2 regions of the Streptomyces sp. NPDC047061 genome follow, and region 2 is predicted to be linked to the other one. Evidence: riboswitches for the same ligand, from Rfam matches in the RefSeq annotation. Region 2 holds a riboswitch; the other holds the start of a gene.

Region 1 (14,339 bases), on a different contig from region 2:
GGTGCCGAGGCGGGCGTCCCGTCGGGGCCAATGCGGTCATAGCGTACGGTTGCGATGAACTCGCCGCCGATGGTGGCCGCGAGTCCCACCCTGTCCACAAAGTCGTGGTGCGTGAAGCGGTGGACGTCCTTGGCGGAGAGCCTGGGGTAGGGCGCGAAGAAGCGGTAGTACTTCGACTCGTCCGACACCTGCTCGTAGAAGCTGACCAGTCGCTCGGCGTCATCAACGGTGATGGGCCGGATGCGCGCGGTACCCCCGTCGCGCAGCACCACGTCAGCCTCCCAGTGGGACGGGTACTCGTGCCGGTCCTGCGGGTCCGCCGGGGTCTGCATGGGCCCCAGAGTACGGCTCGCGTCCGACAACGGCGCGAGGCAGTCTGTGGAGGACGGAAGTCGGGCCGAGGCCGCGGTCCGACGACACACCCGGAGGGGCTCACGTCCCCTCCGGGCATGCTTCACGATGTGGGAAACTGGTCTAGACAACCCTGAACACCGAAGGGCAGCATCACATGGCTGAGCGCCGCGTCAACGTCGGCTGGGCCGAGGGCCTCCACGCCCGCCCCGCTTCCATCTTCGTCCGAGCCGCCACGGCCGCAGGCGTCCCGGTCACGATCGCCAAGGCCGGGGGCAACCCCGTCAACGCGGCCTCCATGCTGGCTGTCCTGGGGCTGGGCGCCCAGGGTGGCGAGGAGATCGTCCTCGCCACCGAGGCCGAGGGCGCGGACGCCGCACTCGACCGCCTGGCCAAGCTGGTCGCCGAGGGTCTCGAGGAGCTCCCCGAGACCGTCTGAGCGCCCGGCGCCCGCACGTCCGGGGCCGCGCCACTCCCCCAGGGGGCGGCGCGGCCCCGCCGTTTCCCCCTGAGCCCTGGAGCCCGTACCGCGCCACCCGTCATGTGCCGCAATTCCATGACAGGCGCACATGACTTCACAACAGGGCCGCACACGGCTTTACGACGGCCCCGTCCCGGAGTTTGCGAGGCCCCGGCGCCCGGCTTTACCACGGGCGCACGAAAGAAGCGCGACGGCGAATTCCCGGCGCGCGTGAATTAGGGCAGCGAAAACAGACCCCGCCGAATAACATCTCTTTGTATACGGTGCGCGTGTTAATGCCGCAGGCCCGACATGTTTACGGGGTGTTGCGAAGTCCTCACACCGTTCGCCCGTTCGGTGGCGCCGGAGAACCGCAGCCGGTGGGAGACCGTCGAGCGCTCGGTGTGCAGCGCCGTGATCGCCCGGGCGCGCTCGGCGTCGCCGCGCGCCACCGCGTCCACGATGGCGCCGTGCTCCGTCCAGGACTCCACCGGGTTGGCGGGCGTCTCGACGCTGTACATCCAGGCGATCTTGTGCCGCAGCTGGGTGAGCGTCGAGGTCAGGGCGTGGCTGCCGGAGGCCTGCGCAAGGGTCTCGTGGAACCAGCCGCCCAGGGAGCGCAGGTCCTCGCTGTTCCCCCGCCTGGCCCGCTCCTGCCCCAGCCGCACCAGTCCGCGCAGCACCTTGAGGTGGGCCTCGGTGCGGCGCTGGGCGGCCCTGGAGGCGCCGAGCGGTTCCAGGAGCATGCGCATCTCCAGCAGGTCGGCGGCCTCCTGTTCGGTCGGTTCGGCGACGCACGCGCCCGCGTGCCGGCGCGTCACGACGAAGCCCTCGGCCTCCAGGGTGCGCAGGGCCTCACGGACGGGGACGCGCGAGACCCCGTAGCGGCGGGCCAGGAGTTCCTCGGTGAGCCGGCTGCCGCGCTCGTAGACACCCGCGACGATGTCGTCCCGGATCGCCGTGCATACCGAGTGCGCCGGAATACGCATGACCGACCTCCGCCTTAATCCCCGTGAAACGCCTCCAAGTGGCGCCCGTTCCGTGACTCTATTGCAATGAGCCGGAATTTCCGACGGCGGGCCGGAATCCAGGGATATATTTTGGACACCGGGTGCACGAAAACGACGAAAGCCCCGGCACAGGGGCCGGGGCTCCGGAAGATCTCACGGGTTGTCGTCGCCGCCCCTGAAGGGGCGCTGCGCGTGACGCCCCTGAAAGGGGCGCGGGGAACTGCGCGACCAGCCACGACGCACCCGCACCCGGCAAAGCGCGCTCGGTCCGTCGGTCTCGGCGCCGGACCCGCGTCCAGCTCCCTCAGACGTTCACGCCGTGCTTGCGGAGGTAGGCGACCGGGTCGACGTCGGAGCCGTAGTCCGGGGTGGTGCGGGCCTCGAAGTGAAGGTGCGGGCCGGTGGTGTTGCCGGTCGAACCGGAGAGGCCGATCTGCTGGCCGGGGGTGACCTTCTGGCCCACCGAGACGCCGATGGAGGAGAGGTGGCCGTACTGGGTGTACATGCCGTCGGCCATCTTGATGACGATCTCGTTGCCGTACGCCCCGCCCCAGCCGGTGGAGACGACCGTGCCGGTGCCGACGGCGTGCACGACCGTGCCGCCGGCGGCGTGGAAGTCGATGCCCGTGTGGGCGCCGGAGGACCACAGGGAGCCGCCGGTCTTGTAGCCGGTGGAGACGTAGGAGTCGCTGATCGGCGCGACGAAGGTGTTGAGGCGCTTGCGCTCGGCCGCGCGGGCCGCCCGCACCTCGGCCTCGTGCTCCTTCTTGGCCTCGGCGGCGGCCTCCTTGCGGGCGGCCTCCTCGGCGGCCTTGCGGTCGGCGGCGGCCTGCTGCGCCGCGGCCTGGGCGTCGATCTGCTCGACGACCGAGTCGCTGAGCGTGATGACCGGGGTGAGGCCGGTCTGCTCGACGGAGTTCTCGGCGGCGAGCGCCGGGGCGGCGGAGACGGTGCCGATGACACCGGTGGTGGTGAGGGCCGCGATACCGGCGGCCTGCGCGGTGGTGCGCTTCACCCGGCCGGGACGACGGTGCTTCCCGGAGGCGCACATGAACGCCATGTAGAGGCTGGTCCTTTCCTTCCCTCTCGCCTACCGGGTTAGCTGACGGGTTCGGAGCAGGAAGGTCTCCTACGGGCCCCCTCGCGACACGCGCGGGCGCCCGATTCACCCCAGGGACTGCGTGGGTCCCCGGCTCCCCTGGCTCGCGCCATGCGGGGACTCGGCGATGACTGTCCGGTGCCGCGGATGCGGCGCGGTGCCTGACGGACAGCCCGGAAGAACCTACGAGGCCGCTCTCCCCCCGCCCAAACGGAACGCGGTTTTTGTAGCGCATCCCACAGGGCAGACAGGCAACCTCCACCTCAATTCGGACATGCGAGAGCCCTGATGACCCGGCGGTCACCAGGGCTCTTCAGCCGCCTGTTCCCTACTCCGCGGCGACGACCGTGACTTCGCCGATGCCGAGGGCCTCGACGGGCTCCTTGATCTGCGCCGCGTCCCCGACGAGGACGGTCACCAGGCGGTCCACCGGGAAGGCGTTCACGACCGCCGCGGTGGCCTCCACGGTGCCGGTGGCGGCCAGTTGCCGGTACAGCGTGGCCTGGAAGTCGTCGGGCAGGTACTGCTCGACCTGGTCGGCCAGGGTGCCCGCGACGGCCGCCGCCGTCTCGTACTTGAGCGGCGCCACCCCGACGAGGTTCTGCACGGCCACGTCGCGCTCGGCGTCCGTGAGGCCGTCGGCGGCGAGCGTGCGCAGCACCGTCCACAGGTCCGACAGGGCCGGGCCGGTGTTCGGGGTGTCCACGGAGCCGCTGATGGCGAGCATCGAGACACCGGTGCCGTCCGGGGCGGACCGCAGGACCTGCCCGAAGGAGCGGACGCCGTAGGTGTAGCCCTTCTCCTCGCGCAGGACGCGGTCCAGGCGGGAGGTGAGGGTGCCGCCCAGGCAGTAGGTGCCGAGCACCTGGGCGGGCCAGACACGGTCGTGCCGGTCGGAACCGACGCGGCCGATGAGCAACTGGGTCTGGACGGCGCCCGGGCGGTCCACGATGACGACCCGGCCGGTGTCGTCGGCGGTCACGGACGGGACCGGGCGGGGCTGCCCGGTGGCGGCCCGCCAGGCGCCCAGGGTCTCGCCGAGCAGCTCGTCCAGGTCGATGCCGGTCAGGTCGCCGACGACGACCGCGGTGGCCGTGGCCGGGCGCACGTGCCGGTCGTAGAAGGCGCGGACGGCGGCCGCGTCGATCTTCTCGACGGTGTCCTCGGTGCCCTGGCGCGGGCGGGAGATCCGCGCGGTGGCCGGGAAGAGCTCCTTGTAGAGCTGCTTGGCGGCCCGGCGGCTGGGGTTGGCCAGCTCGTGCGGGATCTCGTCGAGGCGGTTGCGGACCAGCCGCTCGACCTCGCTGTCGGCGAAGGCGGGCGCCCTGAGCGCGTCGGACAGCAGCCCGAGGCCCTTGGCGAGCCGGGAGGCCGGGACCTCCAGGCTGATCCGGACGCCGGGGTGGTCGGCGTGCGCGTCGAGGGTGGCGCCGGCCCGCTCCAGCTCGGCGGCGTACTCCTCGGCGGAGTGCTTGTCGGTGCCCTCGGAGAAGGCGCGCGCCATGATGGTGGCGACGCCGTCCAGGCCGGCCGGCTCGGCGTCCAGGGGCGCGTCCAGGAGCACCTCGACGGCGACGACCTGCTGGCCCGGGCGGTGGCAGCGCAGCACGGTCAGGCCGTTGTCCAGGGTGCCGCGCTCCGGGGCGGGGAAGGCCCAGGGCTTGGCCTCGCCCGGCTGTGGCTGGGGGTGGAAGTCCATGGTGGCGAGCTCGGTCACTTGGCCGTCTCCTCGTTCTCGTTGCCGGCCTCTACGGTGGCTTCCTGCTCGGGGTCCTCGCCGCGGCCCGCCTCCTGGGTGTGCTCGGCGGACTCCGCGGACAGCGGCTCGTAGACGAGCACCGCGCGGTTGTCGGGACGCAGCCGGGCCTTGGCCACCTCCTGGACCTCCTCGGCGGTGACCGTCAGGACGCGCTGGACGGCGGTCAGGGCGAGCTGCGGGTCGCCGAACAGGACGGCGAAGCGGCACAGTTCGTCCGCGCGGCCCGCGACGGTGCCCAGCCGGTCCAGCCACTCGCGCTCCAACTGGGCCTGGGCGCGCTCCATTTCCTCGGGCGTCGGGCCCTCCTCGGCGAACCGGGCGAGCTCCTCGTCGATGGCGGTCTCGATGACCGGCACCTCGACGTCACCGGAGGTCTTCACGTCGAGCCAGCCCAGGGAGGGCGCCCCGGCCAGCCGCAGCAGGCCGAAGCCGGCGGCGACGGCCGTACGGTCGCGACGTACCAGGCGGTTGTAGAGGCGGGAGGACTCGCCGCCGCCGAGGACGGTGAGCGCCAGGTCGGCCGCGTCGGACACGCGCGTGCCGTCCTCCGGGAGCCGGTAGGCGGCCATCAGCGCCCGCGCCGGGACCTCCTCCACGACGACCTCGCGCAGCTGCCCGCCCATGATGTCGGGCAGCGAGCCGTCGCGCGGAGTCGGCTTGCCGTCGTGCGCCGGGATGGAGCCGAAGTACCTCTCGACCCAGGCGAGGGTCTGCTCCGGGTCGATGTCGCCGACGACCGACAGGACCGCGTTGTTGGGCGCGTAGTAGGTGCGGAAGAACGCGCGCGCGTCCTCCAGGGTGGCCGCGTCCAGGTCCGCCATCGAGCCGATCGGCGTGTGGTGGTAGGGGTGGCCCTCCGGGTAGGCGAGCGCGGTCAGTTTCTCGAACGCGGTGCCGTAGGGCACGTTGTCGTAGCGCTGGCGGCGCTCGTTCTTGACGACGTCCCGCTGGTTCTCCATCGACTCGTCGTCCAGGGCGGCGAGCAGGGAGCCCATCCGGTCGGCCTCCAGCCAGAGGGCGAGCTCCAGCTGGTGGGCGGGCATGGTTTCGAAGTAGTTGGTGCGCTCGAAGCTGGTGGTGCCGTTGAGCGAGCCGCCCGCGCCCTGGACGAGCTCGAAGTGGCCGTTGCCCTTCACCTGGGCGGAGCCCTGGAACATCAGGTGCTCGAAAAGGTGAGCCAGACCGGTACGGCCCTTGACTTCGTGCCGGGAACCGACGTCGTACCAGAGGCAGACCGCCGCGACCGGGGTCAGGTGGTCTTCGGAGAGCACCACGCGCAGACCGTTGGCCAAGCGGTGCTCGGTCGCTGCCAGGCCTCCGGAGCCTGTCTCGGCCGTGGTCGTGTGACCCATGGGCATGTACGTCCCTTCGCTCGCGGAAGCGGTCTCGAACCGCGGTTCTTCTGCCGGTCCTGCCACTGTATGCAAGCGTGCGGGGACCCGGCGAAGTTCCCGCACGACGTACGCCCAGAGCGGATCGTCCGGGCGGATCGCGTAGCCTGCGTCCCACCCGCCCTGTGACGGCTTCCGGCACCGGGGCGGGCCCGCGGAGACCGGGTCCTGGCCCGGGTTGTCAGTACCGCAGTCCACAATGGTCCGCGTCAGATCCGTTCACGCATGAGCAAGGAGCCGGCAGCGATGGCCCGCCGCAGCACGAAGACCCCGCCGCCCGACGACTCGTTCGAGGAGAGAATCCTCGACATCGACGTCGTGGACGAGATGCGCGGCTCCTACCTCGAGTACGCGTACTCGGTCATCTACTCGCGCGCCCTGCCGGACGCCCGCGACGGCCTCAAGCCGGTGCACCGGCGGATCGTCTACCAGATGAACGAGATGGGCGTGCGCCCCGACCGCGCCTACGTGAAGTGCGCGCGCGTGGTCGGCGAGGTGATGGGCAAGCTGCACCCGCACGGCGACGCGTCGATCTACGACGCGCTGGTGCGCATGGCCCAGCCGTTCTCGATGCGCGTCCCGCTGGTCGACGGCCACGGCAACTTCGGTTCGCTGGGCAACGACGACCCGCCGGCCGCCATGCGGTACACCGAGTGCCGGATGGCCGAGGCGACGAGCCTGATGACCGAGTCGATCGACGAGGACACGGTCGACTTCGCGCCCAACTACGACGGCCAGGAGCAGGAGCCGGTGGCGCTGCCGGCCGCGTTCCCGAACCTGCTGGTGAACGGCTCGTCGGGCATCGCCGTCGGCATGGCGACGAACATGCCGCCGCACAACCTCGGCGAGGTGATCTCGGCCGCGCGCCACCTGATCCGCTACCCGAACGCGGACCTGGAGACGCTGATGAAGCACGTCCCGGGTCCCGACCTGCCCACCGGCGGCCGGATCGTCGGCCTGGAGGGCGTCCGGGACGCGTACGAGACGGGCCGCGGCACCTTCAAGATCCGGGCCACGGTGGCGGTGGAGACGGTGACGGCCCGCCGCAAGGGCCTGGTCATCACCGAACTGCCGTTCACGGTCGGCCCCGAGAAGGTCATCGGCAAGATCAAGGACCTGGTCAACGCCAAGAAGCTGCAGGGCATCGCCGACGTCAAGGACCTCACCGACCGCGAGCACGGGCTGCGTCTGGTCGTCGAGATCAAGAACGGCTTCGTGCCCGAGGCAGTGCTGGAGCAGCTCTACAAGCTGACGCCGATGGAGGAGTCCTTCGGCATCAACAACGTGGCGCTGGTGGACGGCCAGCCGCTCACGCTGGGCCTGAAGGAGCTCCTCGAGGTCTACCTGGACCACCGGTTCGAGGTGGTCCGCCGGCGCAGCGAGTTCCGCCGCACCAAGCGCCGCGACCGGCTGCACCTGGTGGAGGGCCTGATCACGGCCCTCGTCGACATCGACGAGGTCATCCGGCTGATCCGCTCCAGCGAGAACAGCGCGGACGCCAAGCAGCGCCTGATGGAGCGCTTCTCGCTGTCGGAGATCCAGACGCAGTACATCCTGGACACCCCGCTGCGCCGTCTCACCAAGTACGACCGCATCGAGCTGGAGGCGGAGAAGGAGAAGCTCACCGCGGAGATCGCCGAGCTGACCCGGATCCTGGAGTCGGACGCGGAGCTGCGCAAGTTGGTCTCGGCCGAACTGGCCGCGGTCGCCAAGAAGTTCGGCACCGAGCGGCGCACGGTCCTGCTGGAGGCGTCCGGCGCCGTGGCGGCCGTGGTGCCGCTCCAGGTGGCCGACGACCCGTGCCGGGTGCTGCTGTCCTCGACGGGCCTGCTGGCGCGCACGACGAACGGCGAGCCGTTCCCGGCGGACACCGACGGCAGGCGCGCCAAGCACGACGTGATCGTCTCCGCGGTCCCCGCGACCGCGCGCGGCGAGGTCGGTGCGGTGACCTCGACGGGCCGCCTGCTGCGCATCAACGTCGTCGACCTCCCGCAGCTCCCCGACACGGCGACCGCCCCGAACCTCGCGGGCGGCGCGCCGCTCTCCGAGTTCCTCTCCCTGGAGGACGGCGAGTCGGTGGTCTGCCTGACCACGCTGGACGAGTCCTCGCCCGGCCTGGCGTTGGGCACCGAACAGGGCGTCGTGAAGCGCGTGGTGCCCGACTACCCGTCCAACAAGGACGAGTTGGAGGTCATCACCCTCAAGGAGGGCGACCGGATCGTCGGCGCGGTGGAACTGCGCACCGGCGAGGAGGACCTGGTCTTCATCACGGACGACGCGCAGTTGCTGCGCTACCAGGCCTCCCAGGTGCGTCCGCAGGGCCGTCCGGCGGGCGGCATGGCGGGCATCAAGCTCACGGAGGGCGCGAAGGTCATCTCCTTCACCGCGGTCGACCCGGCGGCCGACGCGGTGGTCTTCACGGTGGCCGGCTCGCGCGGCACGCTCGACGACTCGGTCCAGACGACGGCCAAGCTGACCCCGTTCGACCAGTACCCGCGCAAGGGCCGCGCCACCGGCGGCGTGCGCTGCCAGCGGTTCCTGAAGGGCGAGGACTGCCTGTCCTTCGCCTGGGCGGGCCCGGTCCCGGCGAAGGCGGCCCAGAAGGACGGCTCCCCGGCCGAGCTCCCGGAGCTCGACCCGCGCCGGGACGGCTCCGGCGTCTCGCTGCCGAAGACGGTGTCGGTGACGGCGGGCCCGGTCTAGGCCTCGTAGCCCTGCTCAGGGCCCTCGTCCAGACTCTGTACGTACCGCAGGACGCCCCACATGCCGTGCTCGTCGGCGTGTGGGGCGTCGTTCGTACACGCCTCCAGCTCCTTGTGCAGCGCGGCCGTGTCGATGCCGGAGCCGATCAGGACGAGTTGCGTGAGCCGCTCCTCCTCGCTCCCCCAGGCCTCCGGGTAGAAGCGCAGGAACCGCCCCACGGCATGCACGGCGTACCGGTTGGCCGTGTCGTACGGCCCCAGGTCGACGTACCCCTTGATCCGGTAGAGCCCCTCGGGGCGGCTGTCGAGGAAGGTCATCAGCCGACGGGGGTCCAGGGGCAGCGCGGCGGTGAAGGACAGGCTGCCGTAGGCGGTGTGCAGATGCCCCTCGTGCGTGCCGTCGTCGTGACCGTCGTGCGTGCCGTCGTCGTGACGGTCGTCGTCGTGGCGGTCGTGCAGGTCGTCGAAGGACAGCTGTCCGATGCGCTCCTCGCCGGGGCGGCAGTCGAACAGGAACCCGGGGTCGATGCGGCCGTAGGTCGCCGGGACGACGGCGGCCCCCCGGTCGCTGAGCGACCGCACGAGCCCGAGGACGCGCTCGCCGCCCTCCGCGGCCCGGTCGAGTTTGTTGACGACGACCAGGTCGGCCAGGGCGAGGTGCCGGTCGATCTCGGGGTGCTTCGCGCGCGTGCCGTCGAACTCCGCGGCGTCGACGACCTCGACGAGGCCGCCGTAGACGATTCCGGGATGCTCGCTGGCGAGCAGCATCCGGACGAGTTCCTGGGGTTCGGCGAGACCGCTCGCCTCGATGACGACGACGTCGACGCCGGTGCCAGGGCCCGCGAGCCGCTCCAGGTAGACGTCCAGTTCACTGGCGTCGACGGCGCAGCACAGGCAGCCGTTGCCGAGCGAGACGGTCGAGTCGCCGAGGGCCCCGGCCACGGCCATCGCGTCGATCTCGATGGCCCCGAAGTCGTTGACGATCGCCCCGATCCGGCTGCCTCCGCTGCGGTGCAGCAGGTGGTTGAGGAGCGTGGTCTTCCCGGACCCCAGGAATCCGGCGAGGACGACGACCGGGATCTGCCGGGGGGTGGGGCGGTGCTCCAACGGGGGCCTCTTTCGCGCGGGCGGGGGTGGCGGGCCGGTCCAGGATAGGAAACCTCCGGACCGGACAACGCGACCCGTTCCGGCTACGACGCGGTGACGGCGTCGGCCGCCCCCGGCTCCGGCCCCACATACCGGGCCACCGGTCGGATGATCTTCGAGTCCGTCGCCTGTTCCAGGATGTTGGCGCTCCAGCCGATCGCGCGGGCCGCCGCGAACGTGGGGGTGAACATCTCGCGGGGCAGGCCGCAGAGTTCCATGACCACGCCCGCGTAGAACTCGACGTTGGTGTGGAGTTCGCGGCCGGGCTTCAGCTCGGCGAGGATCCGCTCGACGTGGCGTTCGACCTCCACGGCGAACTCGACCCGCTCGCCGCCGAAGTCCTGGGCGATCTCGCGGAGCATCCGGGAACGGGGGTCCTCCGTGCGGTAGACCGCGTGCCCGAAGCCCATCACGCGGTCACCGGCGAGGACCCGCGCGCGGATCCACGGGTCGATCCGGTCGGGCGTCGCGATCGCGTCCAGGGTGTCCAGCGCACGGCTCGGCGCACCCCCGTGCAACGGCCCGGACAGGGCGCCGACGGCACCCACGAGGCAGGCCGCGACATCCGCGCCCGTCGACGCGATGACGCGTGCGGTGAACGTTGATGCATTGAATCCATGATCAATGGTGGAGATCAGGTATTGCTCGACCGCACGCGCCTGCCGGGGTTCCGGTTCCACGCCCGTCAGCATGTAGAGGTAGTCGGCCGCGTACGACAGGTCCTCGCGCGGTTCCACCGGGTCGAGCCCCTGCCCCAGCCGGTACAGCGCCGTGAGCAGGGTCGGTACGGCCGCGCAGGCGGCGACCGTGTCGGCGCGGCGCCGGTCCGCGTCGATGTCGTACACCGGCCGGAACCCCTGGGCCGCGCCGAGCAGCGAGAGGGCGGTGCGCAGGCCGGCCAGCGGGCCGGACGCGCGGCTCGCCGCGGCCACCGCGGGCAGGGCCGCCCGGACCTCGGTGGGCAGGCGCCGGAGCGCGGCGGTCTCGGCGGCGAAGGCCGCCGCGCGCTCCGGGCCCGGCAGTTCGCCGTGGACCAGGAGGTGCCAGACGTCCTCGAAGCCACGGGTGCGGGCGAGTTCGACCGCCGAATACTGGCGATAGTGGTAGAAGCCCTCGCTGCCCCGGACGTCGCCGACCTCGGTGTCCGTGACGACGACGCCGGCGAGCCCGCGCGGCACCTCGACAAGGGCCGACGCACTCCTGTTGACGGTCATGACCTGCCTCCGCTTTCCTCCTTGAACTTGATTCGACTGTCCATCATTGACGACATGGCTGTCAATGTTGATTGAATCAATCTATTGTCTCGTCAGCTGCGCGAACACGATGAACGCCGGTTGCGGGACGTGCGTCTCCGTCATCGGGGACAGCGCCCCGTCGTCTCCGTCGACCGCGTACGAGCGCACCAGGTCGGCCGGCCGGTCGGCGACGAGCAGGAACGTGCCCGACGGATCGAAGGTGAAGCTGCGGGCCGCGACGCCCGGGTGGAGGGAGCGGGCGATGCGGACGTCTCCCGCGCGGGTGAGCGTGCCGTCGTCGGCGACCCGGAACCAGGCGACGCAGTCCTCCCCGCGGTTGTTGACGTAGACGAACCTGCCGTTCGGGTGGACCCGTACCTCGGCCGGCTCGTTCAGGCCCTGGTGGTCGGGTGCGACGGTCGGGACCCGGTCGAGCGGGCGCAGCCGGCCCGACTCCCGGTCGAACGCGAACGACGCCAGGGCGGACGAGAACTCGCAGGTGACGTAGGCCCGGTCGGAGAGGGGGTCGAAGGCGATGTGCCGGGGGCCGGTCTCCGGCGGGCACGTGTGGGTGTGCACGAGGTCGAGCGTGTCGCCGAGCGCGTGGACGAGGATGCGGTCGGTGCCCTTGTCGGCCACCAGCACGTACCGGCCCGAGGGGTCGATGACCGCGCAGTGTGCGTGGGCGCTCGACTGGGCGTGTCCGCCGGCCTGCGGCGAGGAGTTCGGGTCCGGGCCGTGGCCGGGCAGCACCCGCACGTCCCGGAGCTCGCCGATCCGGCCGTCCGGTTCCAGGTCGTAGAGCAGCACGGTCGAGTCGTCGTAGAGATACCCCACGGTCCAGGTGCCGTCGTCCGCGCGGAAGACGTGTTCGACGTGGTCGAAGTCTCCGTGGTTGGCGGTCACGAGGACGCCCCGGCGCTCGTCGAGTGCGAGGTAGGTGGGCCGGGGGCCGGGCGCGGGGCGGGAGTTGAGCCAGGTGAGGCGGCCGTCCCGGGCGGACACGGACAGGGCGTGCACGCTGGCGGGCGGCTCGACCGGGCCACGGCCGTCGTTCTTGCGTTCGTCGACCGCGTACAGCGTCCGGGTCGACGGGGAGTAGGCGAGGTAGCAGGCTTCCCGGGGTTCGGTGACTCTGCTCAGCGGCGTGAGCTTTCCGCCGTCCGGGCTCACGGCGAGCACGGTGATGCCGCCCGCGCCGGCGTCGGAGGAGCTGCCGTAGCCGCCGACGCAGGCGATGAGGCGGGGTGTCGGTTCCGTGGTACTCATGCGGCCAGCAGCCTCCGCAGCATCTCCTGGTGGCGGCGGACCTGGTCCACCTCGTCCATCAGGTCTTCCCGGCCCCGGTCCTGGGAGTAACGCTGTCCCTCGTACTCGGAGTTGACGTAGCCGTCGAAGCCGCCGGCTTTCAGGGCGCCGATCGCGGCGTCGTAGTCGATGGCGATGTCCTGGTACTGGCCGGGGCGGCCGGGGATCTCGGACATGTTGTTGAACTTGCCGTGCACATGGATGACATGGGGGGCGATCTGGCGGAGCGTCTCGGCGGAGGTCCGGGAGAGCATCAGCGCCTCGGCCACGGTCCGGTAGTCGATGTCCCGGGGGTCCTGCACGCGGTCCCGGGCATACCGTTCGACCCCGTCGAACACCTCTCGGAACTCCGGCTGGCACTCCCCCGTGGTCAGGAACCGGTTGAAGTCGGAGCGCAGGTTGCCGGCGGTGTGGCGGTGGACCGCCGTCAGGTCGAAGGGGGCCTCGCCCCGGTGGATGTCCAGGGCGAGGTCGACCGACGCCTGGGAGGCCGTGGGCCGGGCACCTCGGCGTTCCAGCCACGCCAGCAGGACCTCCGAGGGACGGAACTGGAAGATCCCCAGGTCGGGCACGATGCCGAGGTGCCTGGTACCGGTGCGTTCGACGATGTCGAGGATGTCGCCGACCTCGGGGCCCTCCAGCCTCATGGGCTGGTGGATCTCCTTGCCGAGCCGGATGTCGAGCTGTTCGGCGAGTGGCAGGGCCGAGACGAGGATCTCGACGGGGACGACGGACAGGACCCGTACGTTGGCGAAGCCGAGGGACTTGGCGAGCCGGATGTCGTGGCGCAGCCGGTCGGCGCACTCCTCGTAGGTCATGACGTGGTCGCGGAACTGCAGGACGTCCATGCCTACGTCCATGGCGACGGGCCTGGTGCCGTAGGTCTCCATCCACCCGAACCACACGCGCCGGAAGTCCACGCCCGGGTCCGGGTAGCGCAGGGACATCTCGTCGACGAGCTCGATGCCGTCGGCGCCGCCGAGGTTCCGGCCGACCTCGCGGATCTGGTCCTCGAGGGTGAGTTCCTTGAAGAACTGGGACTGCTGATAGCTGTAGAGGGACACCCCGCGCTGGATGGTCATCGGGTCTCCTCCGGCTCGGTCGGCTCGGTCGGGCCGGTCAGGGTGAGGGTGTAGGCGACGATGTCGGGGGCCTTGTCGGAGCCCGCTCCGGAGCCCGGCTTCGGCGGGTGCTTCACCCATTCCTCGTCGGTGGGCAGGTAGCCGTAGGCGGCCAGGACGGACTGCTGGAAGCGGACCCTGTGCTCGCCGGGGGCGAGTCCGCCGGGGGCGGCGACGTGCAGGATCGCCTCGTCGTCGTAGTCCCAGTGTTCGTGGACGGCGGTGCGGATCTCGTCGAAGGTCCGGGGCGGCCGGGCGTTGATCTCGAAGGTCTGGGCGGTCGTGGGGTACTCGGTCCCGTCGACCTCGACGTAGTAGCCGTTGTGGAGGGAGAGGTAGCAGCCGCGGTAGTTCGCGTGGCGGACGGCGAGCGTGAAGCCCACCGTCCGGCCGTCGCGGACCTCGTTGCGCAGGCTGTCGGGGCGGATCAAGAAGTTTTCGAACATTCCTTGCACCAGGTGGGATCGCGGGGTGGTCGGAGGCGGGTGATCGCGGACGGCGCGGTCAGCGGTGGCCGTGGCTGTGACTGTGGCGGTGGAGCGATCCGTCCGCGTGCTCGCGGGCGATGAACTCGCAGGCGCGTGCGGTGAGGGCCATGATCGTCAGCGTCGGGCCGACCCCGCCGTTCGACACGTAGCAACTGGCGTCCGTGGCGAAGAGGTTGGGGACGTCCCAGGCCTGGTTGTGTGCGTTGAGGACGGACTTGGCCGGGTCGTCGCCCATCCGGGCGCCGCCGCACTCGTGGATCGCGGCGCCC
Region 2 (14,339 bases):
GTGGCGAACGACTTGCCGAGGAACGGGCCGAGCGGGACGTACTCCCAGGCCTGGATGTCCCGCGCCGACCAGTCGTTCAGCAGGCACAGGCCGAACACGTGCTCCCTGAAGTCGCCCAGCGCCACCGGACTGCCCTGCACCGACGGCGTGCCGACGACGAAGCCGACCTCGGCCTCGATGTCCAGCCGTGCCGACGGACCGAAGACCGGTGCCGGGTCGGACGGCGCCTTCCGCTGCCCCGAGGGCCGTACGACGTCCGTCCCGGACACCACGACCGTGCCCGCGCGGCCGTGGTAACCGATCGGCAGGTGCTTCCAGTTGGCGGTGAGCGGTTCGGCGGCGTCGGGGCGGAAGATGCGGCCGGCGTTCCGGGCGTGGTTCTCGGAGGCGTAGAAGTCGACGTAGTCGGCGACCTCGAAAGGAAGGTGCAGGGTCACCTCGGGCAGCGGGTGCAGAAGGGGGGCGAGTGTCTCGCGGTGCGCGGGCACGGTCACCCAGGCGGTCAGGGCACGCCGTACGTCCGACCAGGCGGTGCGGCCCGCGGCCAGCAGCGGGTTGAGGGTCGGGCGGGCGAGCAGGGATGCGTACGGGGAGCCGAGCGCGAGGGCCGCCGCGCCGGCGTCGAGGACGTGGTCGCCGAGGCGGACGCCGACCCTCCGTTCTGTGCTCCCGGAGGTCGAGAACACGCCATACGGAAGGTTGTGCGAGCCGAAGGGGTCACCCTCGGGGACCTCGAAGGGGGGCAAGGGGGGCATGGGGTGACTGCCTCGCTCTCATCCGTGCCGCGCGGAGGACTGCCATGTGGCGACGTCACTATGGCGTTGCGCGGCGTTCCATGTGGTCGCGCCACACGTTACGGGTGAGTTGACTGTCGTGGCAGTGTCTAAAGAGTTCGCAATGTCCTAATAGCCCTTGTCGGAGGGGGCAATTCCGGCTTAGCGTCCTTTGGGGGACACGGACGGGGTGGATCCGGTCCGTAGAGGGGGACACGTGGGGGGACCCGTGGCCAGGAATGCCGTCAGCGTGCCGTTCGAGGCGGACCGCGACGTGCCGGGCCTGATCGTCAAGTTCGGCGACTATCCGCTGCATCACGGCGGGGTCGGCGCTATTCGCAGTCTGGGCCGCCTGGGCGTTCCCATGTACGCGATCACGGAGGACGCGTACACGCCGGCGGCCTCGTCCCGTTATCTCAGACGGGCGTTCGTGTGGCCGACGACCGGTGCCGAGGAACCGGACCATCTCGTCGAGGGACTGCTGCGCATCGGCCGCCGCATCGGCCGTCCCACGGTGCTGATCCCCACCGACGAGGAGGCCGCCGTCCTGATCGCCGAGCACCAGGACGCGCTCGGCGACCGCTTCCTCTTCCCGCGTGTCGAACCGGAGCTGCCCCGCCGGCTGGCGAGCAAGCAGGGCCTGCACGAACTGTGCGTGGAACACGGCATCCCGAGCCCGGCGGCGTCCTTCCCGGACTCGTACGACGAGATCGTCGACTTCGCGGAGAAGGCCCGCTTCCCGATCGTGGCCAAGAACCGCGAGGCGTTCGTGCGGCGCAGCCGGCCCGCCGTCAACGGAACGACGCGGATCGCCACCCGGGAGGGACTGCTCACCCTCGCCCGTGACTGGGGCACCCATCCGGGGGTCATCCTCCAGGAGTACCTCCCGAGGGAGGAGGCGGAGGACTGGATCGTGCACGCCTACTTCGACGCCGACTCCAATCCGCGCGCCCTGTTCACCGGCGTCAAGGTCCGCTCCTGGCCGCCGCACGCCGGCATGACCGCGAACGCCTACGTCGTCGACAACCCGGAACTCGCCGACCTCGCCGCGCGTTTCATCAAGCAGATCGGCTTCACCGGCATCATCGATCTCGACCTGCGCTTCGACCGGCGCGACGGGCAGTACAAGCTGCTCGACTTCAACCCGCGCATGGGTGCCCAGTTCCGGCTCTTCGAGAGCGAGTCGGGGGTGGACGTCGTCCGCGCCATGCACCTGGACCTGACCGGGCGCCGCGTTCCGGAGGGGGAACAGCGCGCCGGCCACCGGTACGTCGTGGAGAACATCGACCTGCCCGCCCTCCTCGCCTACCGCCGCAGCGGCTACACGACGCCGCACGCACCGAAGCGGCCGAGCGGGACCGAGCTGGCCTGGCTGGCGGGTGACGACCCGCTGCCGTTCGTCACGATGCTCGCCCGCTTCGTGCGTCCGGGCGCGAAGCACCTCTATCAGCTGTGGCGCACCAACCGCCGCGGCTCCAGCGTCGCCACGAAGTAGGCACCACGTTCCTGGGGAGGGACTTCGTGATCGAACCGGTAGCAGTCTTAGGCGCCGGGCCCTTCGGCCTGTCCACCGCCGCCCATCTGCGGGCGCGCGGCATCCCCGTCCGGGTCTTCGGGGATCCCATGGTCAGCTGGCGCGACCACATGCCGGCCGGGATGATCCTGAAGTCCACCCCGGCCGCCTCCAGTCTGGACTGCCCGCAACGCGGGCACACCCTCGCCGACTACTGCGACGCGGCGGGCATCCGCCGGCTGGTCACGGACGAGGACACCATCCCGGTGGAGACCTTCATCGGCTACGGCGAGTGGTTCCAGCGGAAACTGGTGCCCGAGCTGGAGCGGGTACGGGTGGTCTCCGTGGACCGGCACAAGGCCGAGAACAAGGCCGAGAACAAGGTCGAAAGCAAGGCCGAGCGGAAGGCCGAAGGCCCGGCCGGCTTCGAACTGAAGCTGGACTCGGGGGAGTCGTTCACGGCCCGCGCGGTCGTCGTCGCCACCGGCCTGTCCGGGCTCGCCCGCCTGCCCGCCGAGCTCGCCGGGGCGGGCGCGGACGGACCCGCGGGGCCGGTCTCGCACAGCTCCCAGCACCACGACCTGACGCGCTTCTCCGGCAAGGAGCTGATCGTCGTCGGTGCCGGGCAGTCCGCGCTGGAGACGGCGGCCCTCGCCGCCGAGGCGGGCGCCCAGGTACGGGTGGTCTCACGAGGACGCGGCAGGGTCGCCTTCGGCGCGCCGCCCTGGCAGCAGCCGAGGCTGCGTCCCGAGTCGCCGTTCGGCCGGGCCTGGTCCCTGTGGGCGCTCAGCTACTACCCGCACCCCTACCGTTACCTCCCGGCACAGGCTCGCCACTACCTGGTCCGCCGGGTGCTCGGCCCGCTCGGCGCCTGGTGGCTGCGCGACCGCTTCGAGGGCAAGGTCCAGGTCCGCGAGGTCGCCGCCGTGACCGGCGTCGACACCTCGGACGGCGCCCCGGTCCTCACCGTCCGTACCCACGAAGGCGGCACCGAGCGCCTCACCGCCGACCACGTCATAGCCGCCACCGGCTACCACGTGGACATCGCAGCGATGGACTTCCTCGGCCCCGGGCTGTGTACCCGCGTCGCGGTCAGCCGCGGTGCCCCGAGACTCGGCGCCGGATACGTCTCCTCCGTGCCCGGCCTCTACTTCACAGGGCTCCCGGCGGCGGCGTCCTACGGCCCGGTCATGCGGTTCGTGTGCGGCACGGAGTTCGCCTCACCGCGCCTGGCCGGCCACCTGGCGGCGGCCCACGCCTGACACCCCGGGCCGGACCGTCACCCGGCCCCGAGGGCCGACGCGAACCCCGGGCTCGCCGAACGTGCGCGCTCGCCGAACGTGCGCGCCCGCCGGACATGCGTGCCCGCCGGACGCCCGCGCCGGCCGGACATACGCGTCGGCCGCACGCACGTGTCGCCGAAATGCCGCCCCAACAGCTCGCGCCCCGCGTCCAGTTCGGCGGCGTCGCCGTCCCCGTCGAACCAGAGTCCGAGCCGCCGGACAACCTCGGCGCACAGTGCCCCGCCGACCGGGTCCTCGGGGCGTCTTTCGGCCTCGTACCGGCTCTCCGTGTTGTCGTCGATCGCCACATATGGTCCGCGGCCGTCGTCGTCCACCCGCCCGCCCGTCACCGCCGGCACCCCGTCGGATCAGTGCGACCGGCTCAGCGAAAACGTAACGCCCGCCACCGACGACGGCCCCATCACGGAGGCGGCGGGCGCCACTTGAGGCCGAAACGAGCAGTGAGTCCCAGGGGCGTGCTGTCCGTATTCTCTGATCATGGTCGCACCCTCCCCGTACTCACTGATCGCCACCGACCTGGACGGCACGCTGCTGCGCGACGACGACACCCTCTCGGAACGGTCGCTCGCCGCGCTCGCGCGGGCCGGCCGGGCGGGTGCCCGGCATCTCGTGGTGACCGGCCGCCCCGCGCCGAGAGTGCGCCCGCTCCTCGACGACCTGGGCTGCACGGGACTCGCGGTCTGCGGGCAGGGCGCGCAGGTGTACGACGCCGGCGCGGACCGGCTGCTGTGGTCGGTCACCCTGGACCGGGAACTGGCGGAGACCGCGCTCGGCAAGATCGAGGCCGAGGTGGGCCAGGTGTACGCGGCGGTCGACCAGGACGGCGTGGACGGGCTCACGCTCATCGAGCCGGGCTATCTGATGCCCCACCCCACGCTGCCCGCGCTGCGCGTCGCCCGCCGTGACGACCTGTGGTGCGCGCCCATCAGCAAGGTGCTGCTGCGCCACCACACCCTGTCCGACGACGAACTGGCGGCGACCGCCCGCTCGGTGGTCGGTTCGCTGGCGACGGTCACGATGTCGGGGCCGGGGACCGTCGAACTCCAGCCCTGCGGGGTGACCAAGGCGACCGGGCTCGCGCTGGCCGCCGGCCATCTGGGGCTGAGCCCCGGACAGGCCATCGCCTTCGGGGACATGCCCAACGACATCCCGATGTTCGAGTGGGCGGCCCACGGGGTGGCGATGGCCAACGCGCACCCCGAACTCAAGGCGCTGGCCGACGAGATCACCGCGTCGAACGAGGACGACGGCATCGCCGTCGTCCTCGAAAGACTCTTCGACTGACGCGCGGGACGTCGGTCGGGTCAGTACGCGCCGTGGACGTTGTCGATCGAGCCGTACCGCGCGGCGGCGTAGTTGCAGGCGGCGGTGATGTTCGCGACCGGGTCGTAGATGTCGAACGACGTGCCGTCCACGTGGTAGGCCTTGAACGTCGGGTCGATGACCTGGAGCAGGCCCTTGGACGGGATGCCCTTGGCCGCGTTGGAGTCCCAGAGGTTGATGGCCCGCGGGTTGCCGGAGGACTCCCGCATCAGGTTGCGGTAGATGCCGTTGTAGGTGCCCGGGATGCGCTTCTCCCGCATGATCGCGAGCGACTCGCGGATCCAGCCGTCGAGGTTGTTCGGGTACCCGGCGAGGGTGGTCGAGGCCGTCGTGGTGGAGGACCCGGCGGCGGAGGCGGCGGTCGCCCCGATGAGCGGGAGGGCGAGAACGGCGGCGCCGGTACCGGCGACGACGAGCGTGCGGATGATGCGGTTACGGCGGGGAGTGCGGTGCTGGGCGGCAGCAGACATGGCGTTTTCCTCTCCGTCGCCTGCGAGGTGAGCTGTCGGGTTCGGGCCCGGGGAGTGCCCGGCCGCACCGCCCGAAGGTGATGCGACTTAACCCCTAGCCGTTCCGGAGCGACGTCCGTCCGCTGACGTCGGCCGCCCGGTCCGGCGACTTACCTGGATCCCCCGCTCCTGCCGTGCGAATGAACTCGTCGATGGGTTACGACGGGCGGCGGCAGGATTCGGCGTCCGCCCGGCGAGCGGGAACGTATGCGAGGGCACATGTCAGGAACAAGTACCTGATGCGCACAACACACCGATTGACCTTTTACTGAGGTGTATGGGGTACTTGATCCTTTGCGTTTGCCAACCCTCAACTGGCCTGCGGGCGAAGGGGAAGGAGGGGCGTGGCGGGCCTTGCGTCACTCGGGCCCGCGTGACCTACTTCACGAAAGAGCAATAACGGCAAATCGGGCACCAGGGATTCCTGGAATCCACCTTTTTCCTGGTTCGACGGAAAGGCGGCACGCTTCCATTCGCGTGGATTGCCCGACCTGGAGGTGGTGGAATGGGTGCTAATGCAGTGATTTCAATGATTAGTCCGAATTGTCTGATTAGGTACTTCTCTGGCGCGCCCTCCGTCAACCTCGGCGGCTCCCGGTGCGTGTGCGTGTGCGTGCCACTGACCCGCCCGGGGTGGGAAGTTGGGCGCGCGCGTGAAGGAATGTGGCTCGAGGGATGCGGAGGCCGCCGTGCGTGGTCGCGTGAAGGAAGGGTGCGCAGGTGTGCACGAGGCGCCGCCGTTCGGGCGCCGGGTGTCCCCGGCGGGGCCGGCGGGTCGCGGGTGGGGTGCGCCCGGGCAGGTGACTTCGGCCGGGGGAGCCGGGGCCGTTTCCGGGCGCTGCTCAGGTGGAAGGTCTGCCGCCGGTGGGGGACACGGCATGTATCCCGGTTCGGGACAAGCGCCCGCACTTCCTGTTAAGTCAGTGGATGTCAGGTCGTATCGGCTGATCAAAAACATAACGGTCGTGATCCGATAGCGCCCGGGGTGTAACCGTGGGCGCTATCGGTGATCGAAACCCGACCGGATACGCTGACTTGAGTGAGGGCAGCGACCTATCGACAAACCGCGTAATCGCCAGTAGACACCAGCAGACAGGAGACCCCTCGTGACCGTCGTCGGGCCGTTCGGGCTGAGCGTGCGGGACCAGGCTCTGGAAGCCGATGTCCAGGCCGGATTGACGGCTGTCGAGGAAGGCTTGCTAGAAGCCACCAAGAGCGAGGTCCCGTTCATCACGGAGGCCGCGCAGCACCTCGTGCGGGCCGGAGGCAAGCGGTTCCGCCCGCTGCTGGTGATGCTCGCCGCGCAGTTCGGCGACCCCTACGCGCCCGGTGTCGTGCCGTCGGCCGTCGTCGTCGAGCTCACCCACCTGGCCACGCTGTACCACGACGACGTCATGGACGAGGCGGCCGTACGACGCGGTGTCGACAGCGCCAACACCCGCTGGGGCAACTCGCTCGCGGTCCTCACCGGCGACTTCCTCTTCGCCCGCGCCTCCCAGATCCTCGCCGACCTCGGCCCCGAGGCGGTCCGGGTCCAGGCCCTCGCGTTCGAACGGCTGGTGACCGGTCAGATCCTGGAGACGGCCGGTCCGTCGGACGGCCGTGACCCGGTCGACCACTACCTCGACGTGCTCAGCGGCAAGACCGGCTCGCTGGTCGCCGTCTCCTGCCGCTTCGGCGCGATGCTGTCCGGTGCCGACGAGACGGTCGTCGACGTCCTCACCCAGTACGGCGAACGGCTCGGAGTCGCCTTCCAGCTCGCCGACGACGTCCTGGACATCGCCTCCGACTCCCACGAGTCCGGGAAGACCCCGGGGACCGACCTCCGCGAGGGCGTGCCCACACTTCCGGTGCTGCGGCTGCGGGAGCTGGCCGCCCGGTCGGGGCTGGCCGAGGACGTCGCCCTGTGCGAGCTGCTGGACTCCGACCTCACGGACGACGCACGGCACGCGGAGGCCCTGGCGGCGCTGCGTGCGCATCCGGCTCTGGAGCTGGCCCGCCGGGACGCGGTCCGGTACGCGGAGGAGGCGCGGGCCGCGCTGGCTCCGCTGCCGGAGTGCGACCCGAAGGCCGCGCTGGTGGAGCTGTGCGACGCGGTGGTGCACCGAGCCGGATGATCCGGCGTGTGACCCAGGTCACATAATTGGACTGAGTCCAATCCAGGACGGGTTCCGTACTCCTCCCCAGAAGCCGACGCAGGGGGCGTCGGCTGACACAGGGGGAGAAAACGGAATCATGGTCATCGACGCATCGCGCCGCAAGAGCCTCGTCGCCGCAGCCATCACCGTCACCGTCACCGCTCTCGGCGGTGCCGCCGTCCCGGCATCCGCCGCCGCCAGCCAAAGCTCCGCCGCCAGCCACGGCTCCGCCGCCTCCGTGGTCCTCGCCGCCAGTCTGCGCGGTGCCAACGAGGTCCCCGTCGCCGGTGGGCCCGCCGTCGGGGACAAGGACGGCGCCGCGCTGGAGTTCATCCAGGTCAAGAGGGACAAGGTGACCGTCGCCGTGACCTGGCGCGGCACCGCCAAGCCCACCGACCTGCACATCCACCAGGGCGCCAAGGGCACCAACGGCGGCGTCAAGATCGACTTCGGGAAGCTGCTGAAGAAGGCCAAGGCCCACAGCGTCACCGGCAGTGTCAAGGTCACCGACAAGGCCCTGCTCAAGCAGCTCACCACCGACCCCGGAGCCTTCTACGCCAACCTGCACACCGCGGAGTTCCCCGGCGGAGCCCTCCGCGGCCAGTTGCACGCCGTCACCACCGTCTCCGACCTCAGGGCCGGCGGCTTCCAGGCCTCCGTCGTCACCGGCAAGCAGATCTACCAGTGCAAGCCCGCCGACGGCGGCGGCTATGCCTTCGCCCAGCGGGACGTCAGCGCCAAGCTCGGCGGGGGCATCCGCCACTCCTTCGTCGCGCCGAACTCCGGCACCCCGCAGTGGGTCGCACCCGACGGCAGTGCGGTCACCGGATCCGTCCTGACCAAGACGGCGAACGGCACCGGCAACATCCCGGAACTGGACCTCAAGACCACCCGGTCCGGCAAGAAGCACGGGCTGCTCGCCCACACCGGCGAGATCCTGCGCCTCAACACCGTGGGCGGCGTCGCCCCGGCCGGCTCCTGCACCCCGGGTGCCGTCGTCGGTGTCCCCTACTCGGCGGACTACGTGTTCGTGCAGCACTGAGCGGATCCGGCAACGGTCCCAGCAGCGGACACGGCCCGTGAAGTGACCGGATGCGACCGTGACAGGAGGCGCCTTCGCCGCACGACCCCTACGGGTCGGGGAAGGCGCCTCCACCCCTGTGTCATACCGCAGGTGTACGCGGAGTTGGCTCCGTGGTCTGACGCTTCTCCGCCCCCGATTTGGTGAGATGGAAACCACGGAAATCACCACCACTCACCGATTCGGGTGAGAATGGCGGCTCAGGGTGGGACACGTGCGAGGACGGCCGCCGCCGACGACGGAGGTAGGGCACACATGGCACCGTACGAATCCGACGACAGCACGGGGGCCGCGCAGGCCGAGGACGAGCTGCGCGCCGAGTTGCGCGCCGAGCGGCGGCGCAAGGCCGCACGCTACGTCGTCCCGGTCGCGGTGGTGGGCGTGGCCGCGGCCACGATCGGCCTGGTCCCGGCACTTGCCGACTCCGGCGACCCCGACCTGCCGAAGATCACCGCGCAGGAGCTCATAAACAAGATCGCCAAGTCGGACGTGCAGCAGCTGTCCGGCACCGTCAAGATCAGCACCGACCTCGGCCTGCCCGACCTCGGCGGTCTGGAGAGCAGCCTGCTGTCCGGGGCGACGCAGGGCGGCGACGGCTCGTCGGCCGACCCGACGAGCAAGCTCACCGAGCTGGCCTCCGGCACGCACACCCTGCGGGTGGCCGCCGACGGCCCCGAGAAGCAGAAGGTGTCGGTGCTGGAGAGCGGCGCCGAGTACAGCCTCATCCACAACGGCACCGACGTGTGGGGCTACGACAGCAAGTCCAACGAGGTCTACCACTCCACCGCCGCCGACTCCGGCAAGGCCGAGCAGCACGAAACCCCGGCCACGCCCAAGGACTTCGCCGACGAGGTCCTCAAGTCGGTCGACGACACCACGTCGGTGACGGTCGACGGCACCGCCCAGGTGGCCGGCCGCGACGCCTACCGCCTGGTCATCAAGCCCAAGCAGTCCGGTACGACGGTCGGCGCGATCAGCATCGCGGTGGACGCCAAGACCGGTACGCCGCTGAAGTTCACGCTCACCCCGTCGAGCGGCGGCGCGGCCGTGGTCGACGCCGGCTACACCCAGGTCAGCTTCGCGAAGCCGGCCGCCTCCACCTTCGACTTCACCCCGCCCAAGGGCGCCAAGGTCACCGAGGGCGACAAGGCCGGCAAGACCGGCAAAGACAGCGGCACCGACGGGTGGGACAAGGGCGGCAAGGCCTCCGAGACGCCCGGCGGCGGCTCAGCCAAGGACCTCGACAAGTCCGGCTTCGACGTCCTCGGCAAGGGCTGGAACTCCATAGCCGTCCTCGACACCGGCAGCAAGGGCGGACTGCCCACCGGCTCCGCCTCCGGCGGCGGCGACCTGAGCGGCTTCCTCGGCTCGCTCGGCGACTCCGTCTCCGGCAAGTTCGGCAAGGGCACCGTCTTCTCCACCCGGCTCATCAACGCCCTGATCACGGACGACGGCAAGGTGTACGTCGGCGCCGTGGACAAGGCGGCGCTGCTGAAGGCGGCGAACGCGGGCTAGTCCGGGCCGGCACAGGTGCGGTGAGTAGCCTTTGCCGCACGACGAATCGAGGGAGCCGATGGACCGACCGCCCGCCACGGAACGGGAGCCGGACGACCGGGAGGCCCCGGAGGCCTCGGGAGTCCGGGGGGACCGGGGGGACCGGGCGGACCGGGCGGGCCGGGGAGATCTCGGGGACCCTGGGGACCCCGGGAACCCCGGGGACCGCGCCCCGGTGGGAGCGGGTGTCATCGTCACCCGCGGCCTCACCAAGCGCTACCGCGGCGGGCAGCTCGCCGTGGACGGTCTCGACCTGACCGTCCCCGCGGGCAGCGTCTTCGGCTTCCTCGGCCCGAACGGCTCCGGCAAGACCACCACCATCCGCATGCTGATGGGCCTGATCGCGCCCACCTCGGGCACGGCCCGCGTCCTCGGCCACCCGATGCCGCGCGCCTCCCGTGTCGTACTGCCCCAGGTCGGCGCCCTCATCGAGGGCCCGGCCCTGTACGGCTTCCTCTCCGGTCGCGACAACCTGCTCCGGTACGACGCCGCCGACCCGGCCGCCGACCCCCGCACCCGGCGCGCCCGCGTCGAGGCCGCGCTGGAGAGGGTGGGCCTCGCGGCCGCCGCGGCGAAGAAGGCGAAGGCCTACTCCCTCGGCATGAAGCAGCGCCTGGGCCTGGCCGCCGCGCTGCTCCAGCCCCGCAGGCTGCTGGTCCTGGACGAGCCGACCAACGGCCTCGACCCGCAGGGCATGCGGGAGATCCGCGCCCTGGTCCGGGAGCTGGCCGGGGACGGCACGACCGTGTTCCTCTCCTCCCACCTGCTCGACGAGATCGAGCAGGTCTGCACCCACGCGGCCGTGATGGCGCAGGGCCGGCTGATCTCCCAGGGCGCGGTGGCCGACCTGGTGGCCGGGGCCCGCGGCCGGCTCGTGGTGACCACCCCGGACCCCGGGGAGGCGGCCCGGGTGCTCAAGGAACAGGGCGTCGCGGACGTCGTCGTGGCCGAGGACCGGGTGACCGGCGAGCCGCCCGAGCGCGACCTCGCCGAGGTGAACGCGGCGCTCGTCACGGCGGGCGTCCGGGTCCGCGGCTTCACCGTGGAACGGGCCTCGCTGGAGGACGCGTTCGTGGCACTGACCGGAGAGGGCTTCGATGTCGCAGGCTGACCTGGCCGTCGTCGAGACAGCGGCCGTGCGGCCGAACCCGCTGTGGAGCCTCGGTCTGCTGCGCAGCGAACTCGTCACCACGTTCCGGCGCTGGCGCACCCTCGCGCTGCTCGGCGTGCTGGCGGCGGTGCCGATCCTCGTCGGCGTCTCCGTCAGGATCGAGACGCGGGGCGGCGGGCAGGTCGGCCGCGGCGGCGGCGGCGAGGGCCCGGCCTTCATCGCCCAGGTCACCAACAACGGACTGTTCCTGGTGTTCACGGCGCTGGCGGCGACCCTCCCGTTCTTCCTTCCCATGGCCGTCGGAGTGGTGGCCGGGGACGCGGTCGCGGGCGAGGCCGACGCGGGCACCCTGCGCTATCTGCTGGTCGCCCCGGCGGGCCGCACCCGTCTCCTGCTCGCCAAGTACGCGACGACGATGGCCTTCTGCCTGGTCGCCACCCTGGTGGTGGCCGCCTCCGCGCTCGCCGTCGGCGCGCTCCTCTTCCCGCTCGGCGACCTGACGACGATCTCCGGCACCCGGATATCCTTCGCCGACGGCCTCGGCCGCGCCCTGCTGATCGCCCTGGTGGTCGCCCTGTCCCTGGCCGGCATCGCCGCGCTCGGCCTGTTCGTGTCCACCCTCACCAACAGCGGCATCGCGGCGATGGCGACGACCGTGGGCCTGCTCATCACGGTCCAGATCCTCGACCAGATCCCCCAGCTGCACGCGCTCCAGCCGTACTTCTTCTCCCACTACTGGCTGTCCTTCGCCGACCTGATGCGCGACCCCGTCTACTGGGACGACCTGGCCAAGAACCTGGAGCTGCAGGCCCTGTACACGGCGGTGTTCGGTTCGGCGGCCTGGGCGCGGTTCACGACGAGGGACATCACCGCCTAGCCCCGCGGGGCCCGGGCGGGATACGTCCGTTCGCACACGTTCGTACGTCCGTACGGTCCGGATCCGCCGTGCCCCGCCGGGCGTCCCTTCCTGGTGCGAGGCTGTGACGTCGCGGTGACGTGGGAGCCGTGCCGAGCGTCGAGACTGGACCGTACGCACGAGTACGACCGGACGCACGACCGGACGGTGACGCCGGGGGAATGAGGGCCGATGTCCCGACTCAGCCGCGAGGAGAAGCGGGAAGTCCAGCACGAGGGGCACCTGGTACCGGTCGACGTCCGGGTGGCCGGCGCGACCGCGTCCGTGGACGGTGTACCGCTGCTCACGGGCCCCGGTGAGGAACCCCAGCAGGCGGTCCTCAACCACCTCCAGCGCCTCGCCCGCGCCGCCGGCCGCCCGGTCCTCGCCACCGTCCACGACACCCGCATCGGCTACGTCGTCCCCCTCCAGGTGGACCTGGACGGCTCCAGCAGCTTCACCGGCGACCCGGTACGGCTGGCCGCACCAGCGACCGAGCCGACGGGACAAGCCGCACGGAAGGAACCCGTGCGGAAGGAAAACGCGCCGAAGGAACCCGCGTCGGAGGCGGCGCCGGCGTTCCCCCTGCGGGCGGTGTCGCAGCCGCCCGCCGCCCCGCCGGCTCCGTCCGTACGGCCGGCCCCGCCCCTGCCGCCCGCGCCGGGCACCGTCCAGCCGCCCACCGGCGTCTTCGGCCCGCCGCCCGTGATGAGCACCCCGGCCCCTGCCCTTGCCCCGGCTCCGGCCCTTGCGCCGCCCCCGGCCCCCGAGAAGGCCCCCGTCATCGCCCTCGTGCCCGAAGAGCCGTCGGCCGACCGGGACCTCGACCTCCGGTTCACCCCGACACCCACCCCCGCCCGCGGGTTCGACGCGGTCGCCGAGGAGGTGCTCGGCGACGAGCCCGTGACGCTGACGGCGGAAGGTGCCGCGCTGCTCACCGAGCCGGTGTCGCGGATCAACGAGGCCGTCCGGACGGGCCGTATCGAAGCGGCGGCCGAGCTCGCGGAGCACACCGTCGCCGAGGCCGCCGCGGTCCTCGGCGACGGCCACACCGAGGTGCTGCACCTGGGCGAGCTGACCGCGTACATCTCCTACCTGGCGGGCGACCCGGAGCGGGCCTTCCGGCTCTCCCTCGACCTGGCCGGGCAGCACCGGCACGCGCGGGACGGCGAGGCGGCGTACGGGAACGTGCGGAGCGCCGCGACCGCCTGGCGCGCGGTGCGCGACCCCGAGCACGGGCTGCGCCTCGGCCGCGAGCTGATCGACCTGTGGTCGCAGCTCACCGCCGAGGACGGCCCGGCGGCCGACGACATCGAGGAACTGGAGTCGGCCCGCGCCCGGATGGGCCGCCTCACCGAACGCGCCCGCCGGGCCGCCCAGAACGCCTGAGCGCCGACGTCACCGCACCGGCGTCACCGCGCCGGCTCGCCGCGCCGGCGTCACTGCACGCAGAACTCGTTGCCCTCCGGGTCGGCCATCACGGTCCACGCGCCGGAGGGCTCGGAGACGTGCCGCACCACGGTCGCGCCCAGCGCCTCCAGGCGTGCCACCTCGTCCGCCCGCTTCCCGTCCCCGGCGTGCAGGTCGATGTGGAGCCGGTTCTTGCCGGACTTCGCCTCCGGCACCCGCTGGAACAGCAGCCGCCGCCCCAGCCCCGTCCCGCGTTCCTCGTCGTACGGATCGTCCGGGTGCCGTACGGCGATCAGGTCACGGAAGGCGGCACGGCCGTGGTACTCCAGGGTGGCCGCGCCCGGCAGCGCGCCCACTTCCAGCAGTCGTGCCACGAACGCGCTGTTGTCCTCGGTCACGTAGTGCAGCGCGGCGGCCCAGAAGTCGGCCTGCGCGTGCGGGTCGCGGGCGTCGACGACGAGCTTCCAGTGCAGGGGTGCGGGCGTCTGCGTCATGTCGCCCACTTATAGCCGACGGCTCTGACAGTCACACCTGGCTTGCCGGAGTCTCGGTGACCGGGGCCGCCGGCCGTGGTACATGCGCCTCCGCGAGCGCCCGTGCGCCCCGGTGGGCGGCGCGCAGCGCGTCCCAGGTGAGCAGGGCGAGGGCGAGCCAGACCAGGGCGAAGCCGGCCCACCGCTCGGCGGGCATCGCCTCGTGGAAGTAGAGGATGCCGAGCAGGAACTGGA

What was found. A riboswitch is a leader RNA that binds a small molecule or an ion and turns the genes downstream of it on or off. The one in region 2 is predicted to bind cyclic di-AMP.
Region 1: linked by a shared signal. The riboswitch ahead of ABZ887_RS44245 (M23 family metallopeptidase) and the one ahead of ABZ887_RS04390 (transglycosylase SLT domain-containing protein) in region 2 are both predicted to bind cyclic di-AMP.

What each region holds. Positions count from the first base shown of each region.
Region 1 is NZ_JBEYVI010000051.1:45,222-59,560, reverse strand. Features, by position in the region: gene ABZ887_RS44260 (GNAT family N-acetyltransferase) at 1-332, opposite strand, end outside; gene ABZ887_RS44255 (HPr family phosphocarrier protein) at 509-790, shown strand; gene ABZ887_RS44250 (GntR family transcriptional regulator) at 1,105-1,800, opposite strand; gene ABZ887_RS44245 (M23 family metallopeptidase) at 2,126-2,881, opposite strand; cyclic di-AMP (ydaO/yuaA leader) riboswitch at 2,894-3,057, opposite strand; gene ABZ887_RS44240 (pitrilysin family protein) at 3,249-4,637, opposite strand; gene ABZ887_RS44235 (pitrilysin family protein) at 4,634-6,037, opposite strand; gene ABZ887_RS44230 (DNA topoisomerase IV subunit A) at 6,317-8,773, shown strand; gene ABZ887_RS44225 (GTP-binding protein) at 8,770-9,879, opposite strand; gene ABZ887_RS44220 (citrate synthase) at 9,963-11,132, opposite strand; gene ABZ887_RS44215 (lactonase family protein) at 11,214-12,422, opposite strand; gene ABZ887_RS44210 (hypothetical protein) at 12,419-13,543, opposite strand; gene ABZ887_RS44205 (DUF6379 domain-containing protein) at 13,540-14,028, opposite strand; gene ABZ887_RS44200 (GMC family oxidoreductase) at 14,087-14,339, opposite strand, start outside.
Region 2 is NZ_JBEYVI010000002.1:213,326-227,664, forward strand. Features, by position in the region: gene fahA (fumarylacetoacetase) at 1-746, opposite strand, end outside; gene ABZ887_RS04370 (ATP-grasp domain-containing protein) at 1,003-2,268, shown strand; gene ABZ887_RS04375 (FAD-dependent oxidoreductase) at 2,295-3,548, shown strand; gene ABZ887_RS04380 (hypothetical protein) at 3,566-3,919, opposite strand; gene ABZ887_RS04385 (HAD family hydrolase) at 4,068-4,874, shown strand; gene ABZ887_RS04390 (transglycosylase SLT domain-containing protein) at 4,895-5,383, opposite strand; cyclic di-AMP (ydaO/yuaA leader) riboswitch at 5,388-5,584, opposite strand; gene ABZ887_RS04395 (polyprenyl synthetase family protein) at 6,529-7,539, shown strand; gene ABZ887_RS04400 (CHRD domain-containing protein) at 7,658-8,602, shown strand; gene ABZ887_RS04405 (DUF2092 domain-containing protein) at 8,897-10,156, shown strand; gene ABZ887_RS04410 (ABC transporter ATP-binding protein) at 10,215-11,306, shown strand; gene ABZ887_RS04415 (ABC transporter permease) at 11,293-12,183, shown strand; gene ABZ887_RS04420 (tetratricopeptide repeat protein) at 12,394-13,590, shown strand; gene ABZ887_RS04425 (VOC family protein) at 13,641-14,105, opposite strand; gene rarD (EamA family transporter RarD) at 14,137-14,339, opposite strand, start outside.